DNA from 3 places in the Streptomyces sp. NPDC051776 genome. Region 2 is predicted to be linked to each of the others. Evidence: riboswitches for the same ligand, from Rfam matches in the RefSeq annotation. Region 2 holds a riboswitch; each other region holds the start of a gene.
The links. Region 2 has a riboswitch for cyclic di-AMP ahead of AB0M26_RS25300 (M23 family metallopeptidase). Riboswitches for the same ligand answer to the same signal wherever they lie in the genome.
Positions count from the first base shown of each region.

Region 1: linked by a shared signal. The riboswitch ahead of AB0M26_RS17590 (NlpC/P60 family protein) and the one ahead of AB0M26_RS25300 (M23 family metallopeptidase) in region 2 are both predicted to bind cyclic di-AMP.
Region 3: linked by a shared signal. The riboswitch ahead of AB0M26_RS09785 (M23 family metallopeptidase) and the one ahead of AB0M26_RS25300 (M23 family metallopeptidase) in region 2 are both predicted to bind cyclic di-AMP.

Region 1 is NZ_JBFAYQ010000020.1:84,847-87,072, reverse strand. It holds gene AB0M26_RS17600 (ATP-binding protein) at 1-197, shown strand, start outside; partial or broken gene AB0M26_RS17595 (NlpC/P60 family protein) at 529-870, opposite strand; partial or broken gene AB0M26_RS17590 (NlpC/P60 family protein) at 1,267-1,386, opposite strand; cyclic di-AMP (ydaO/yuaA leader) riboswitch at 1,389-1,585, opposite strand; gene AB0M26_RS17585 (hypothetical protein) at 1,889-2,197, opposite strand; gene AB0M26_RS17580 (ATP-dependent Clp protease proteolytic subunit) at 2,203-2,226, opposite strand, start outside.
Region 2 is NZ_JBFAYQ010000041.1:19,582-21,807, forward strand. It holds gene AB0M26_RS25300 (M23 family metallopeptidase) at 1-1,052, opposite strand, end outside; cyclic di-AMP (ydaO/yuaA leader) riboswitch at 1,064-1,235, opposite strand; gene AB0M26_RS25305 (PP2C family protein-serine/threonine phosphatase) at 1,451-2,226, opposite strand, start outside.
Region 3 is NZ_JBFAYQ010000009.1:28-2,253, reverse strand. It holds gene AB0M26_RS09790 (GntR family transcriptional regulator) at 1-159, opposite strand, end outside; gene AB0M26_RS09785 (M23 family metallopeptidase) at 289-1,065, opposite strand; cyclic di-AMP (ydaO/yuaA leader) riboswitch at 1,081-1,277, opposite strand; partial or broken gene AB0M26_RS09780 (insulinase family protein) at 1,524-2,226, opposite strand, start outside.

The DNA.
Region 1 (2,226 bases), on a different contig from region 2:
TGCGCATCGGTGTCACGGACAGTCACCCGCGAAGACCGAGGCGGCTGCCCGCCGCCGTCCAGCAGGACAACGGCCGGGGGATGGTGATCATCCGAAGCCTCACGGCCGAGTCCGGTGGCAAGCTCTCGGTCACGCCGACGGCTGAGGGCGGCAAGACCGTCTGGATCGCCCTCCCCTGGCCGGTCCCGGCTCCGTGACCGACGGCCGTACGTGCCTGTGCGTGTGATCGACGCCGTGCGCGACCGGCTCCTGGGTGCGCTGGCTCCGAGCCTCTTCGGCCCGTGATCCGCCCGGCTCCGTGATCCGCCCGGCTCGGGGCGTCCCCGGCTCCGGGGCGTCCTCGGCTCCGTGATCCGCCCGGCTCCGGCGGTGACAGCGGCCCGTGCCGAACGGTGCCCGTGTGCGACCGGTCCGCAAGCGCCCGCCCGGGCCGCGGCCCGGGCACGTACAGGGCCGCGTGCCCGGGCAGCCGCCCGATGACCGGGCTCCCGCCGAACGTTCCGTCCGCCGGGCTCGTGTGAGGGAGTCTCAGTCCACCCGGCCGTAGGCGACGTCGTTCGACCAGATCGGATCGACCCTCACCACCGAACCGGCCTTGGGGGAGTGCACGACCTTCCCGTCGCCCGCGTAGATGCCCACGTGGTAGACGCCGCGACCGGCACCGAAGAAGACGAGATCGCCGGGGCGCCGGCCGGCTGCCGCAACGCGGCGGGTCGAGTTGTACTGGGCCGAGGCGGTCCGGGGCAGCTGCTTGCCCACGGATTTGTACGCGTAGACGGTCAGGCCCGAACAGTCGAAGCTCTCCGGGCCCGAGGCACCGTAGCGGTAGGGAGCGCCGCGCTTGGAGTTGGCGATCCGGAGGGCCCGGGACCCGAGGTGCTGCGCGTGGCCCGGCTTGGCGGGCTTCTCGGCCTTGGGAGCCTTGGGGCGGTCAGCGGCCGGCTTCCCGTCCCTCGCGGGCCGGTCCGGCTTCGCGTGCTTCGCGGGGCGGTCCGGCTTCGCCGCTTCCTTCTCGGGCGGGTGGTACTGAGTCTGCGGCGCGCTCGGCCGGCCCGGTTCCGCGGAGGGGCGTGCACCCTCCAGTCCGATGCCGGGCGTACCCGGCAGGGATTCCGGTGGTCTACCGGCGGCAGGTCCGCTGAAGGACGGCTCGTCCTCCATGAACTCGAACTGATCGCCGTCGGGCATCCGCTGATCGAATCCGGACGCTTGCGCCCCGAGCATTCCGCTCTGGATCTGGGACGAGTCCGGGCCGGGCGGCGGCACTGCGTACGCCTTCGTGGCGGACCCCGGCGTGAGAAGCGCGCCGCCGACGGCTGCCAGGGTGAGCGCCGATGCGGCGCCGGCCCGGCCGAGGAGGGACGGGACTTGTGCATGCGCGGTCATGCGCACCCCTTCGTCAGCCGCCTGTGAAGGGTGACCTGTCGGGTTCGGGCAGGCGAAGAATGCCCGGCCGCCGAAGCGGCTTCACCCCAAGGAGCGGCCGGTCTCCCGGCGCCCCGGACTGCTCGGGTCCTCCACTCCTGCCGATCCACTGGTGTCGACCGGACGTCCGTGCGGCGGCAGGATTCGGCGTCCGCGCGGACCGCCCCACCGCCGTGGCAGGGGCTTGTCGTCTAACGGATCGTCACGCAACAACCGGCAGATTTCCGATCGAAACGACCTCTTGTTGCCTTAGTCACATTTGACGCATTTAGCCGTCGGAAGGGTTTCCTCGTCGCCGTATCCGACACATCGGCAGGCTCCGTACCAGCGGGAGAGCGGTGTGGGGCGCGTCTCACCCCGTGGTCCGATCGCAAGTCGATCAATGTCATGCGGGACCTGACGGTCCGTCGATCGGGCGAACACGTTCGGCCGTACCGAGCCCCCCGGTCCGGGCGACGGGTCGTCAACTCTCCCCTGCCGGAGGGAGGGTGACCCGGGCCGCCCGCCGCTCGCCGTCAAGCACCCGCAGTGCGCGCGCCAGCGTCGTCGCGTGGATCGAACTCTCCCCCCGCTCATGCATCAGGGTCAGGGCGTCCCGCAGCGCGGCCGCTCTGCCCACCAGGGCCTGGGCGGCGCGCAGCCCGCCGTACGTGTCGGAGGAGCGGGCCGGGTTGATGCGGCCCACGAGGTCGAGCACCTCCAGGAAACGGTCCACCAGATCGCTCTCGGCGTGCGTGAGGGCCGGCAGGGGTGGCAGTTCGGGCGGCAGCACGCCGTTCACCTCCCGCCGGACAGGAGGCC
Region 2 (2,226 bases):
GGAGTCAGACCCTTGCCGCGCAGCCAGGCGTCAGGGTCGATCGGGTCGTTGCCGCCGGGGCGGACCTCCAGGTGGAGGTGGGCCCCGGTGACGTTGCCCGTGGCTCCGACGCGGCCGATCGTCTCGCCCGTCGTCACCTCGCCGGACGTCTTGGTCATCGAGGACAGGTGGCAGTACCAGACCTCGGTGCCGTCATCGAGGGTGAGGATGATCCGGTAGCCGTAGGAGCCCGCCCAGCCGGCTTCCGTGATCGTGCCGCCGTGCACCGCCTTGGCGGGGGTGCCGCTCGGAGCGGCGAAGTCCAGTCCGGTGTGGTCGTTGGCCCACAGGGAACCGGCGTCACCGAAACCCGCGGTCAGCGTGTACGAGGAGACGGGGAGCGTGAACTGCTTGGCCAGCTTGGCCAGTCGCTCGGCCTCGGCCTTGCGCGCGGCCTCTTCCTTCGCCTTGCGCTCGGCTGCCGCCTTGGCCTCGGCGGCCCTCTCCTTGGCCTCGGCGGCCTCCTCGGCGGCTTTCTTCGCCGCGGCCTTCTCGGCCGCGTCGCGTTGGGCGGTCTCGGCCGCGCTCTGCTGCTGCTCGGCCTGGCGCATGATGCGGGCGCGCAGCGCCTCACCCGCGCCGGTGCCGTTGGCTGCCTCGGTGTCAGTGAGTCCCGCGGTGGAGAGGGGGGTGCTCGCTCCGGCCGGGGTGTCCTCGTCGTCCACCAGGGAACCGATGCCCGGCAGGGACTTGGCGTCCGGAAGCTTGTCCGAGAGGCCGAGGTCCGGCATGGAGATGGAGACCGGTGGCTTGTCCTGGGCGCTGGCCATGCCGCCGGCGCCGACGGCCGCGAACATGCCGACTCCGAGGACGGCACCGCTGCGGGCCATGCCGCCACCGCGCTGCTTGATGACGCGGTGCCTGCCGCGCGCGGGGGCAAGCGAGTCGGCCGTCGGGTTCCACTCGCCTGTGGCGGCGGCCGGGGGCTCCTCGCCGAACTCGCCGAATCCGCTGGGACCGCGGGTGTCGGAAGGTTCGTACAAGGACTGGGGAGCAGGCCTGTTGGACGCCACGCGGGCGCTCTCCTTTCCTTCCTTCTCGCCTACCGGGTTAGCTGACGGGTTCGGAGCAGGAAGGTCTCCTACGAGCACCTTTGGGAGAGGTGCCCGATTCACCCCAAGAGTTTGGTTCCCCGGTTCCCTTGGTGCAGTTGGTGCGGGTGGTGCTGATGGTGCGGGATTCGGCGTAGGCGCACGGTGCCACCTCTTGTGGCGGCTGGGACGACCGCGCTGCGTTATCGAACGTTAATAGACCGCGGGACCTGTTTCCAAGCCGTTCCGCGTGATCGTTAACGAATTCCGTAGGGGCAAATCGGTACATGATCCAGGAAAAATGGGCGAGTTGACCTCTGGCGCGACAGCCACTCATAGCTGACTGTTCGTCAGGTGTTATGCGGAGGGATGCAATCCGGTTACGGACCGTGGTGCGAGGGCCGGGAGACCGCCAGCAGCGCCATGTCATCCGGTGCCTCTCCCGCCGCGTGATGGCGCACGTCGGCCACGAGCGCGTCGAGGAGGGTCCCGGGATCGGGGAAGTGCATGCCGCGCAGCCGCTCCCTCGGGTCGTAGAAGACGCCACGGGCGTTGCGCGCCTCGGTCACACCGTCGGTGAACAGCAGCAGCGTGGCACCGCAGGGAAATACGAAGTCCTGCACGGTGTCCGGCCACACGCCGAGATCGTCCATGCCGAGCGGCAGCGCGGGCACCTTCGGATCGGCGCCGGTCAGGCTGCCGTCCTCGAAGAGCAGCAGCGGGGCCGGGTGCCCGCGGTTGAGCAGCCGCAGGGTGCCCGCGTCGGCCGGGCCGTCGGCCCGGCGCACCTCGGCCAGGACAGCCGTGGTGAAGCCCTCGAACGGGTCCAGCCCCTCGCGCCGCCCGCTCTCCCGGTGCAGCGCCCGTTCCAGCCGCCGGGCGACCGCGTCCAGCGTCGTCTCCTGCTCGGCCGCCTCCCGGAACGAGCCGATGAGGATGGCCACCGCCTCGACGGCGCCCAGCCCCTTGCCCCGCACGTCCCCGACCATGAGGCGCACGCCGTGCGGTGTGTCCTGCACGGCATAGAGGTCTCCTCCGATGCTGGCCTCCGCGTGCGCGGCCTCGTAGCGCGCGGCGACGTGGAAGCCGCCGATCCGCTCTGCCGGGTCGGGCAGGACCGCGCGCTGCGCCGCCTCGGCGATGGTGCGGGCCGAGG
Region 3 (2,226 bases), on a different contig from region 2:
GCCGGGGGGATGGACACCGGAGACGATGTCGTCACGGATCGCCTGGCACACCGCGCGCGCCGGAATGCGACCGGCCTCCGGACCCCCGCCGTTCACACCCGATCCCGCATGGCCGGACCTCCGCTGCAATTCCCGGGAAACACGTTCGACCGCGTTCATTCAAGAACTGTATGCCACGGTGGAGGAATTTCTATCGGGCGGGCCCGGACATGGATATCTTTTGGCCTTCGGACGGCCCCTTCCCTCCTGCCGCCTGCGGGCGCGGCAGGAGGGAAACCCGTCAGCGGCTCACAGACTCACTCCGTGCGAGCGGAGATAGGCCACCGGATCGATGTCGGAGCCGTAGTCGGGGGATGTACGGGCCTCGAAGTGCAGGTGCGGGCCGGTGGTGTTCCCGGTGCTGCCCGAGAGGCCGATCTTCGCGCCCGGGGCGACGCTGTCGCCGACGGAGACGTGGATCGCGGAGAGGTGGCCGTACTGCGTGTACGTGCCGTCCTTCATCTTGATCACGACGTTGTTGCCGTAGCTGCCGCCCCAGCCGGCCTCGACGACGGTGCCCGCGCCCACCGAGCGCACGGTCGTCCCCGACGAGGCGTGGAAGTCGACGCCGGTGTGGCTGCCGGAGGACCAGGCGCCGCCCGAGGCTCCGTACGAGGTGGAGATGTAGCTGTTCTCGACGGGCGGGACGAACGCGTTGAGACGCTTGCGCTCGGCCTCGCGCGCCGCGCGCTTCTTCGCGGCCTTCACCTCGGCCGCCCGCTTCTTCGCGGCGGCCTCGGCCTTGGCACGGGCCGCGGCGACATCGGCCGCGGCCTGCTGCGCCTCGGCCTGGGCGTCGACGGTGCGGGCGAGGGAGTCGTCGATGACGATTGCCTGGCGCAGACCGGTCTGTTCGGCCTCGGGCACCTTGCCGGGCGACGCGGCGGACGCGGGGCCGGCGGCCAGCGAGGTCACGATCCCGGTGGTGGCGAGGGTGGCGATGCCCGCAAGGTTCGCGCCGGAACGGGCGAGGCGACTGGGGCGGCGGTGACGGTGCTTCCCGGTAACTCGGGTGAACGACGCCATGCGGCGGCGGTGCTCCTTTCCTTCCTTCTCGCCTACCGGGTTAGCTGACGGGTTCGGAGCAGGAAGGTCTCCTACGGGCCCCTCAACGGGAGGCGCCCGATTCACCCCAGGGGACTGCGTGCGCCCTCCCGCGCCGGTGCGGCGCGCGGCGGGCAGGGTGGGTCCCCGGCTCCCCTGGCTCGCGCCGTACGGGGACTCGGCGATGACTGCCCGGAGCCGCGGGTGCGGCACGTGTACCGGCCGGACAGCCGGACCGACGCTAAACGGGACAACTGTCAATCGCCAAAGAAATCAGGGTCTTTGTAGCCGACACCACAAAGGAAACGGCAGACTCAATAACAAACCGGACATACAGCAGTACCCCGGAGTCACAATGGACTCCGGGGTACCGGTGCCGTACGTCGGGGGACGCCGTAGGGCCTGACGGCACGTCAGCCGTCTCCTCCGGCGTCGCGATGTCAGCCGCTGACCACCTTCACCTCGCCGATGCCCAGGGCCCGCACGGGCTCCTCGATGGCGGAGGCGTCACCGACGAGGATCGTCACCAGGCGGTCCGACGGGAAGGCGCTGACGGCCGCCGCGGTCGCCTCGACCGTACCGGTGTCGGCGAGCTGGGCGTACAACTGCGCCTGGTAGTCGTCCGGGAGGTGCTGCTCGACCTGATCGGCGAAGGTGCCGGCGACAGCCGCCGCCGTCTCGTACTTGAGCGGGGCGACACCGACGAGGTTCTGCACGGCGGTGTCCCGCTCCGCGTCCGTCAGGCCCTCCGCGGCGAGAGTGCGCAGCACCTTCCAGGTGTCCTCCAGCGCCGGGCCGGTCGAGGCGGTGTCCACCGAGCCGCTGATGGCCAGCAGCGAGGTGCCCGTGCCGTCGGGCGCCGAGCGCAGCACCTGGCCGAACGCCCGCACGCCGTAGGTGTAACCCTTTTCCTCGCGCAGCACCCGGTCGAGCCGGGAGGTGAGCGTACCGCCGAGGCAGTAGACACCGATGACCTGCGCGGGCCACACACGGTCGTGCCGGTCGGATCCGATGCGGCCGATCAGGAGCTGGGTCTGCACCGCGCCGGGGCGGTCCACGATGACGACCCGGCCGGTGTCGTCGGCGGTCGCCGGGGAGGCGGGCCGAGGCGCGGCGGTGTTGCCGGTCCAGGCGCCGAGGGTG